DNA from 3 places in the Bradyrhizobium sp. USDA 4504 genome. Region 2 is predicted to be linked to each of the others. Evidence: predicted binding sites of a transcription regulator. Region 2 holds the regulator's gene; each other region holds the start of a gene.
The links. Region 2 encodes PhoB, which activates phosphate uptake and scavenging genes when phosphate is short. Its sites were predicted from a motif close to TGTCATNNANCTGTCAT; they were not measured.

Region 1 (3,262 bases), 5.3 Mb from region 2:
AGTGTCGTCCCGGCGAAGGCCGGGACCCATACGCCGCAGCAGTTGTTGTGAGGGGGACTCGCCGTTGCAGCATCGCTTAACAATTTGCATTTGGGGTTATGGGTCCCTGCTTTCGCAGGGACGGCACTGAGTGTGTGAATCGTCCGAGCTTTGCATCTCGTTCCGTTTTGCAAAAGAGGCTTGCGCCGTCGGGCAACTCAGTGATTGCCGCTGGCGCCCTGCCCGGCTGGACGGCCTCGCCGCGACAACCAGGCTACGGCGCGATCCATATCCCAATCACGATGATGGCCAGTGATACGGCAATGACCAGCATATCGGTGGTGAGCCAATCGGGCATTCCGTTTGATGGCTGCTCGCTCATGTACGCGATTCCTTCTGTTCGCGTCGAGCCAATATGCTGGAGCGGACCGGCGCGAACGAGGATGAACTGGTTCACATAAAGCTAGGAAAAAGCGGCAAATTCCGCGTGTTTTAGCGCGCTCAAGTTGCGCCACACGGTCGATCTGCCGCGCAGGTTTCTGAACATGTTCGACAACGCCGCCGCTTCGGCACAGTCACCATCGTCGTCGTTCAACGCGCTGCGAGAGGCGGCTGAACGTCACCGGATTGTCGGCGCAACCCAGCGCCGACCTGCCGCCACGCGACAGGCCGCACACGGCCGACGAAGTGGCCGAGGTAGTGGACTCGCCGCCCCGTCCTGATCCTCACAGCACCTTGCGCTGTGCGAGGTTCTTCATCAGCGCACCGACGCCGAAGGTCCAGGGCTCGCATTCGTCGCTATTGCGCATCCGGTTGACCAGCTTGCCGAGCTGTGGTGCGGCGATGGTCACGATGTCGTCGCGCTTGTGGGTAAAACCCTCACCCTTGGCATCGCGATCCTTGACCGGCGCGAACATCGTGCCGAGGAACAGCGCAAATCCATCAGGATATTGATGCACGGGGCCGATGGTCTGGGCGACCAGATCGGTCGGGTCGCGGCTGATCTTGCTGATCGAGGAATGGCCCTCGAGCACGAAGCCGTCTGCGCCAGTCACGGTCAGGCCGACATCCATCTTCCTGACATCGTCGAGCGAGAAGGTCTGGTCGAATAGCCGGAGCAGCGGGCCGATCGCGCAGGACGCGTTGTTGTCCTTGGCCTTCGACAGCAACAGCGCCGAGCGCCCCTCGAAGTCGCGCAGATTGACGTCGTTGCCCAGCGCGGCGCCGACGATCTTGCCGGCGGCGGAGACAACAAGCACGACCTCCGGCTCCGGATTATTCCAGGTCGACTTCGGATGCAGCCCGGCATCCATGCCTGATCCGACCGAGGATAGCGTCGGCGCCTTGGTGAACACTTCGGCGTCGGGACCGATGCCGACCTCGAGATACTGGCTCCAGGCATTCTGATCGATCAGCACCTGCTTCAGTTTCATCGCCTGCTCGGAGCCGGGCTTCAGCTTGGAGAGATCGTCGCCGACCAGGCGCACCACTTCCTTGCGGATCGCGTCCGCCGAGGACGGATTGCCGCGCGCCCGCTCCTCGATCACGCGCTCCAGCATCGAGATCGCGAAGGTGACGCCGGCGGCCTTCAGCACCTGGAGATCGACCGGCGCCAGCAGGTGCGGCCTGGCCTTGTCGCGGCCGTCGGGCGGGGTGTTGGCGAGGATCGCCTCGAAATCGCCGATCCGCTCGCCGCCCGTGGCGCGCAGCGCGGCCGCGGGATCGCTTTCCTCGCAGAGCGCGCTCACCGTCGGGAACCGCGCCGTGACATCGAACACACCGTCTGCCCGCACCGCGACGACGGCCGGCCCGCCGGCCTGCGGCAGCCAGACCCGCCCGACCAGCGTGCCGGCGGTGCCGTCCTCCGGCAGGACGTCTTTTGGCGTGAGTGAAATCATCGGCACATCTCCCTTTTTGGTTTTGTCGGCTTGTTAGCACAGTCCGCCCGGCGGCGTGAAACAGCGGTCACGGCATTGTCATAGAGGGGTAACATCGCCCGTCAATGCTGCCGTCCGATCCATCTAACACACTGAAAGACGGACCTTGATGACGACCTCCGCCCTCACCGACGAAGCCTTGCGGGATGAAGCCTTGCGCGCCCGCATCCATCAGGAGATGGCCGACAGCCTCGACGAGGAACTCGAGCTCGAGCTCGACGACATGAGGCTCGACGAGCTCGACCATGACGGCGCCGCCGGCAGGCCGTCGATCGACCGCAAGTTCTATTTCCGCGAATTGCTGCGGCTGCAGGGCGAGCTGGTCAAGCTGCAGGACTGGGTGCAGCACGAGAAGAAGAAGGTCGTCGTGCTGTTCGAGGGCCGCGATTCCGCCGGCAAGGGCGGCGTGATCAAGCGCATCACCCAGCGGCTCAACCCGCGGGTCTGCCGGATCGCGGCGCTGCCGGCGCCGAACGAGCGCGAGCGCACGCAATGGTACTTCCAGCGCTATGTCTCGCATCTGCCGGCCGGCGGCGAGATCGTGCTGTTCGACCGCAGCTGGTACAACCGCGCCGGCGTCGAGAAGGTGATGGGGTTCTGCAGCGACGAGCAGTATGAGGAATTCTTCAACTCGGTGCCGGAATTCGAGCGCATGCTGATCCGCTCCGGCACCGTCCTCCTGAAATACTGGTTCTCGATCAGCGACGAGGAACAGGCGTTCCGCTTCTCGATGCGGATCCAGGATCCGCTGAAGCAGTGGAAGCTGAGCCCGATGGACGTCGAGGCGCGGACCCGCTGGGAGCTCTACACCAAGGCCAAGGAAACGATGCTGGAACGCACGCACCTGCAGGACTCGCCGTGGTGGATCGTCGATGCAGTCGACAAGAAGCGCGCCCGGCTCAACTGCATCTCGCATCTCTTGAGCCAGATCCCCTATCAGGCGGTCACCCACCAGCCGGTGGTGCTGCCGCCGCGGGTGCGCAACCCGGACTATCACCGCGGCCCGATCCCGCAGGAGATGTACGTGCCGGGACGATATTGATTCTGGGCACGAGCACGCTCTGTCCTCCCCCGCTTACGGGGAGGATCACTAAATCGCGATTGGAGATTGTGAGGCAGCTCACTGGTCCTTTTGCGCCCTCCCTTTAAACCAGAGGTTGCTCGCAATTCGCGGGCTAGAAGGAGGCGTACGCTATGTTGAAAGAACATCTTGAAAGCAAAAGCTCGGCGACCGACCAGCCAGAAAGCTATAAGGGTGTTGCGACACATGCTATCCAAACCCTTGACCTCAGTTGGAGCGCGCCTATTCGTTACGGCGATTGCAAGCTGTCCGGCTTCTTGAACGG
Region 2 (3,262 bases):
TAAGTGTCAATCGCCACGAAGTGGCCTTCCTGCAATGCGAAACGAGCGCAATCCGGAGCATTCCGGTGCGGTGGAAAAGCCTCATCGCGATGCTTAACTGTGTGGGAACATGTGGACGCACGACCGCGGACTCTTGCGCCAGAGTCACGCCATATTGTAGCGTTTGGCCTGTCGGGTACGACATCTCGTGCGGCGGTACTGGACCCTCTAAGTAGCCTTTGTGTCTCGCGTAAACGTTCGGGCGCAACACCGTGCCCGGCGAGGGCTAAGGGATTCTGGCCGCAGGGATATTTGTCCAGATTGGCTCGCAGCGCCGCTCCAATGATTGGCCGGCGCTACGCGAAGGGAAGAATGCGATGACTGTATTGACCTGGTCCGACGATCGCGTCGAGCAGCTGAAGAAGCTCTGGGAGTCCGGCCTGTCGGCCAGCCAGATCGCGGCGGAACTTGGCAATGTGACGCGAAACGCCGTGATCGGCAAAGTGCATCGGCTCGGCCTCTCCGGCCGCGCCAAGGCACCCTCCACGGCCGCGCCGCGGCAGCGCAAGGCCCGCCCCGCCCAGCACATGATGCGGGTGGCGCGCCCGGTCTCGCGCGGCAACACCGCGCTGGCGCACGCCTTCGAGGCCGAGATGGAGCCCGATCCGATCTCCTACGACAATGTGGTGCCGATGAGCCAGCGGCTGTCGCTGCTCGAGCTCAACGAGGCCACCTGTCACTGGCCGGTCGGCGATCCCTCGAGCCCGGAATTCTTCTTCTGCGGCGGCAAAGCGCTCGGCGGCCTGCCCTATTGCGCGCATCACTCGCGCGTCGCCTACCAGCCCGCCGCCGATCGCCGCCGGCCGTCGGCGAAACCGCAGATCAAGTGAGCACTCGGGAAAACGACGGAAGACCTCAAAGACAAATCCCCGCGAAAGCGGGGATTTTTTTGTGTGACCCAGCCCGGCTATATCACCAGCGTCGTCCCGGCGCAGGCCGGGACCCATAACCACGAATGGGTGTTGTTAGAAAGCCGTCTGGCCGCGTGCCGATTGCGCTGGCCGCAGCGTATGGGTCCCGGGTTTCGCCGGGACGACGCCGTGTTGCGGTTTATGAATGCCGCATGGCCGTTACGGCTGCGGCTCGGCCTTGGCAAAGCGGTCGTCGAGCGCGTAGCCGGCGCCGCGCACAGTGCGGATCGGATCCTGCTCGCGGCCCGGATTGAGCAGCTTGCGCAGGCGGCCGATATGCACGTCGACGGTGCGCTCATCGATGTAGATGTCGCGGCCCCAGACGCTGTCGAGCAATTGCTCGCGGCTGAACACGCGGCCGGGATGCTCAAGGAAGAATTCGAGCAGGCGATACTCGGTCGGCCCGAGATCGATCGGACGGCCCGAGCGCGCCACGCGGCGCTTCTCGCGGTCGAGCTCGATGTCGCCGTAGGTCAGCACGGTCGCAAGCCGCTCCGGGCTGGCGCGGCGCAACAGGCCCTTCACCCGCGCCAGCAGCTCCGGCACCGAGAACGGCTTGACGATGTAATCGTCCGCGCCGGTGGCAAGCCCGCGCACGCGCTCGCTTTCCTCGCCGCGCGCGGTCAGCATGATGATCGGAAGCTGCTTGGTCTCGGGCCGCGCCCGCAGGCGGCGGCACAGTTCGATGCCGGACAGGCCCGGCAGCATCCAGTCCAGCACCACGAGGTCGGGAACGCGCTCCTTCAGCCTTGTATCCGCATCGTCGCCGCGCCCCACCGTCTCGACATCGTAGCCTTCCGCATCGAGATTGTAGCGCAACAGCGTCGTCAGCGCTTCCTCGTCTTCGACTACCAGAATGCGTGCGCTCATCGGTTTAAGTTCTTTCTCTGTGGTGATCCGTTGCCCAGACGCAAACCGAAACGCTTACTTCCTTGAGCATAGTCCCCGCGGAAACGATTTGTCGCGAGGATCATCCAGTTTCGCTCTTGCCGGTTCCGTGCTTGCCGATCATGCCTCAGTTGCCCGGCACCGTGGTGGCAAAAGTGGTCATGTCGCCCTTCGGGCGCTTGTCGGTGATCTGCTGGCCCTCGATCATGTAGAACACGGTCTCGGCGATATTGGTGGCGTGATCGCCGATCCGCTCGATGTTCTTGGCGCAGAACATCAGATGGATGCAGAACGAGATGTTGCGCGGATCTTCCATCATGTAGGTGAGCAGTTCGCGGAACAGCGAGGTGCAGATCGCATCGACCTCCTCGTCGCCCTTCCAGACGTTCATCGCCGCCGGCAGGTCGTGCGCGGCATAGGCGTCGAGCACCGACTTGACCTGCGACAGCACGAGGTCGGTCATGTGCTCGAGGCCGCGGATCAGCTTCAGCGGCTGGAAATCGCTCTCCAGCGCCGCGACGCGCTTGCCCATGTTCTTGGCGAGGTCGCCGATCCGCTCGAGGTCGGTGGCGACGCGCATCGCGCTGACGATCTCACGCAGATCGATCGCCATCGGCTGGCGGCGGGCGATCGTCAGCACCGCCCGCTCTTCGATGTTGCGCTGCAGATTGTCGATCTCGATGTCGGCGGCGACCACGCGCTTGCCGAGCGCGACGTCGCGACGGATCAGCGCGTCGACCGACTCGGTAATCATCCGTTCGACCAGGCCGCCCATCTCGGCGACCAGGCGAGTCAACTCCTGCAGGTCGCTGTCGAATGCCTTGGCGGTATGTTCAGAAGCCATCGCTTGTCTCCCTCAACCATGATCCCGGGGATCATGGTTTCGTGTCCTGAATTTTAGCATGACCTGATCGGAAAACCGGTTTCCACTTTTCCGGATCATGCGCCGGTCAACCGAACCGGCCGGTGATGTAGTCCTGGGTGCGCCGATCGCTCGGTGAGGTGAATATCTTGTTGGTGTCGTCGAACTCGATCAGCTCGCCGAGATACATGAAGGCGGTCTTATCGGAGACGCGCGCCGCCTGCTGCATGTTGTGGGTGACGATCGCGATCGTGTAGTCCTCGGAGAGCTCCTGGATCAGCTCCTCGACCTTGGCGGTCGAGATCGGGTCGAGCGCCGAGCACGGCTCGTCGAACAGGATCACCTCGGGACGCACCGCCACGGTGCGCGCGATGCACAGGCGCTGCTGCTGGCCGCCGGAGAGCGACAGGCCGGAGGCGTTCAGCTTGTCCTTGACCTCGTTCCACAGCGCGCCGCCGCGCAGCGCCTTCTCGACCCGGTCGTCCATCTCGGACTTCGAGATCTTCTCATAGAGGCGGATGCCGAAGGCGATGTTCTCGTAGATCGTCATCGGGAACGGCGT
Region 3 (3,262 bases), 4.1 Mb from region 2:
CCCGAATCCGCGTAAGTGAGCCCGTTTTTGCGCTCGGTCATGCCCAATTCCAGATGATCAGGGGCTGGTTACGAGGAATTCCGCCCCCGCGCAATGGCTCGCGGCGCTGCTGCCGCGATACTATGTAGATAACACAAGGCGGCTGCGCAAAAGAGCCGGATATCGAGTAAAATCAGGCTTCTAGCCGGGAAGCGATCCAAGTTGAGCATTCCGAACATCATCACCCTCGGCCGCATCATCCTGGTGCCGGTGATCGTCTGGGCCATCGTGTCCAGCCAGATGGAGATTGCGTTCGCGATCTTCGTGATCGCCGGCGTCTCGGACGCGGTCGACGGTTTCCTCGCCAAGCGCTTCAACATGACGAGCGAGCTCGGCGCCCTGCTCGATCCGCTCGCCGACAAGGCGCTCCTGGTGTCGATCTATGTCGCGCTCGGAATCTGGGGCGCGGTGCCGCGCTGGATCGTGATTCTGGTGGTGTCACGCGACATCATGATCGTCTCCGCCGTGATTGTGTCATGGTTGTTCGACAAGCCGGTCGAGATGAAGCCGCTGATGGTGTCGAAGCTGAACACGGTGGCGCAGGTCGCGTTCGCAGCGCTGGTGCTGGCCTCGCTCGGCTTCGGCTTTCAGCCACACCCTTACGACCTGATCCTGATGGGCCTGGTCACGATCTTTACTTTGGGTTCGGTGTCCCTCTATCTCGTGGAGTGGGTGCGGCACATGAGCACGATCGAAGCTCGGTAGGCGGGATCCGGAAAAGTGGAAGCCGGTTTTCCCGCGACAAACGCGACGCGTTTGCGCATGGCTAAAATGAAGTTGTTTGGAGACTTGCGTGGCCAGTAGCGTTCAACCTCGTCAATTGGCCTTGGCCCTGCCGCACGAGGAGAAGCTGACCCGCGACGATTTCCTTGAGGGCCCTGCCAATGAGGCGGCGCTGGCGCTGATCGACGGCTGGCCGGACTGGCCAAACCGAATCATGCTGCTGGTCGGGCCTGACGGCTCCGGCAAAAGCCACCTCGCCGCGATCTGGGCCGAGAGCGCCGGCGCGCGCTCGACCGCGGCGCATGCGCTGACCGCCGACACGGTGCCGACCGCGCTTGCGACCGGTGCGCTCGTCGTCGAAGACCTGAGGCCGGCGGATTTCGACGAGCGCGCGATGTTTCATCTTTTAAATCTGGCGCGCCAGGACGATGCCTACGTGCTGATCACGGCGCGCATTCCGCCCTCGGCGTTCGAGATCGAATTGCGCGACCTGCGGTCGCGGCTCCGCGCGGTGCCGACCGTGACGCTGCTGCCGCCGGACGACCAGCTGTTCCGCGGCCTGATCGTCAAGTTCTGCGCCGACCGCCAGATGAGCGTGGACGAACCGCTGGTCAGCTATCTGAGCAACCGGATCGAGCGTTCCTACGTTGCCGTCCGGCAGGCGGTCGAGCTCCTGGATACCGAGGCACTCCGGCTCGGCCGTCCCGTCACGCGGGCGCTGGCGGCGGAGCTGTTGCGCGACGCCTGATCCATCCCGCGGCTTGACGGCGCAGGCGAGCGGAACATCAATGTCATCGAAACGTCATCGCAATATCACATGGTCTCTGCGGCTCTCGGCTACACCGCCCCGGCCCCTGCCCTGAATTGGACCAGCACTTTATGGACTCGGCACAAGCTACTGAAATCAAAGAAAAAGAGGCGGAGTTTCCCGCCATTCCCGCAATCGCGACCAGCCCCGAACGCTTCATCAACCGGGAGCTCTCTTGGCTGCACTTCAACCGGCGGGTGCTCGAGGAATCGGTCAATCTCGGCCATCCCGTGCTGGAGCGGGTCCGCTTCCTGTCGATTTCGGCGAATAACCTCGACGAGTTCTTCATGGTCCGTGTCGCCGGCATCAAGGCGCAGGTCCGCGAGGGCATTACCGAGCGCAGCCCGGACGGCCTGCTGCCGGCCGATCAGCTCGTGATGATCAACAAGACCGTCTCGCAGCTCGCCTCCGACCAGCAGGCGATCTGGAGCGACCTGCGGGATATCCTGGCCAAGGTCGGCATCCAGCTGGTCGACGGCCGCGACGTCACCAAGTCCGAGCGCAGCTGGATCGAGGATCACTTCCTCCACAGCATCTTCCCGCTGCTGACGCCGCTGGCGATCGACCCGGCGCATCCCTTCCCGTTCATCCCGAATCTCGGATTCACGGTGGCGCTGCAATTGTCGCGGATCTCCGACGGCAAGGCGATGAACGCGCTGATCCGCATGCCCGGCAAGATCGACCGCTTCATCCGCATCCCCTCCACCAAGGAAGGCGCGCCGGCGCGGCTGATCACGCTGGAGCAGGCCACCGGTCTCTTCATCGGCCGCCTGTTCCCCGGCTACACCGTCAAGGGCCAAGGCGCATTCCGCATCATCAGAGACTCCGAACTCGAAATCGAGGAAGAGGCCGAAGACCTCGTTCGCCTGTTCGAGACCGCGCTCAAGCGGCGACGCCGCGGGTCGGTGATCCGGCTCGAGATCGAGGCCACGATGCCAGAGGAGCTGCGCATCTTCGTGCAGCACGCCTTGTCGGCCGCAGACGACGAAGTGATCCTGGTCGACGGCGTGCTGGCGATGAACGAGCTGTCGCAGCTCACCCGCCTCAATCGCCCCGACCTCGAATTCCCGCCCTATGTGCCGCGCCACCCCGAGCGGGTGCGCGATCATGGCGGCGATATCTTCGCCGCCATCCGCCAGAAGGACCTCGTGGTCCATCACCCCTACGAATCCTTCGACGTCGTGGTGCAGTTCCTGCAGCAGGCGGCACGCGATCCCGACGTGGTCGCGATCAAGCAGACGCTCTATCGCACCTCGAACAATTCGCCGATCGTGCGCGCGCTGGCGGAAGCCGCCGAGGCCGGCAAGTCGGTGACCGCGCTGATCGAGCTGAAGGCGCGCTTCGACGAGGAAGCCAATATCCGCTGGGCCCGCGACCTCGAACGCGCCGGCGTGCAGGTGGTCTACGGCTTCATCGAATTGAAGACGCATGCCAAGCTGTCGATGGTGGTGCGCCGCGAGGGCGGCAATCTCACGACCTATGTGCACACCGGCACCGGCAACTATCACCCGGTCACCGCGCGCATCTACACCGACCTCTCCTACTTCACTTCGGATCCGATCATCGGCCGCGACGTCGCGCGGGTCTTCAACTACATCACCGGCTATGCCGAGCCGAGCGACATCGAGAAGATGGCGGTGTCGCCGCTGACGCTGCGCAAGCGGATCATCGAGCACATCCACGGCGAGATCG

Region 1: ppk2 (polyphosphate kinase 2) is a predicted target of PhoB. The motif match lies at 1,954-1,970, and genes of this name have one in related genera.
Region 3: ACVMB1_RS10800 (RNA degradosome polyphosphate kinase) is a predicted target of PhoB. The motif match lies at 1,552-1,568, and genes of this name have one in related genera.

Annotation. Positions count from the first base shown of each region.
Region 1 covers NZ_JBSSGV010000001.1:1,123,314-1,126,575, reverse strand. Annotated here, with positions in the region: gene ACVMB1_RS04815 (fumarylacetoacetate hydrolase family protein) at 705-1,877, opposite strand; gene ppk2 (polyphosphate kinase 2) at 2,026-2,958, shown strand; gene ACVMB1_RS04805 (DUF6294 family protein) at 3,111-3,262, shown strand, end outside.
Region 2 covers NZ_JBSSGV010000001.1:6,466,661-6,469,922, forward strand. Annotated here, with positions in the region: gene ACVMB1_RS30415 (GcrA family cell cycle regulator) at 357-869, shown strand; gene phoB (phosphate regulon transcriptional regulator PhoB) at 1,110-1,820, opposite strand; gene phoU (phosphate signaling complex protein PhoU) at 1,966-2,682, opposite strand; gene pstB (phosphate ABC transporter ATP-binding protein PstB) at 2,789-3,262, opposite strand, start outside.
Region 3 covers NZ_JBSSGV010000001.1:2,414,615-2,417,876, reverse strand. Annotated here, with positions in the region: gene purM (phosphoribosylformylglycinamidine cyclo-ligase) at 1-41, opposite strand, end outside; gene ACVMB1_RS10810 (CDP-alcohol phosphatidyltransferase family protein) at 202-744, shown strand; gene ACVMB1_RS10805 (P-loop NTPase family protein) at 833-1,510, shown strand; gene ACVMB1_RS10800 (RNA degradosome polyphosphate kinase) at 1,642-3,262, shown strand, end outside.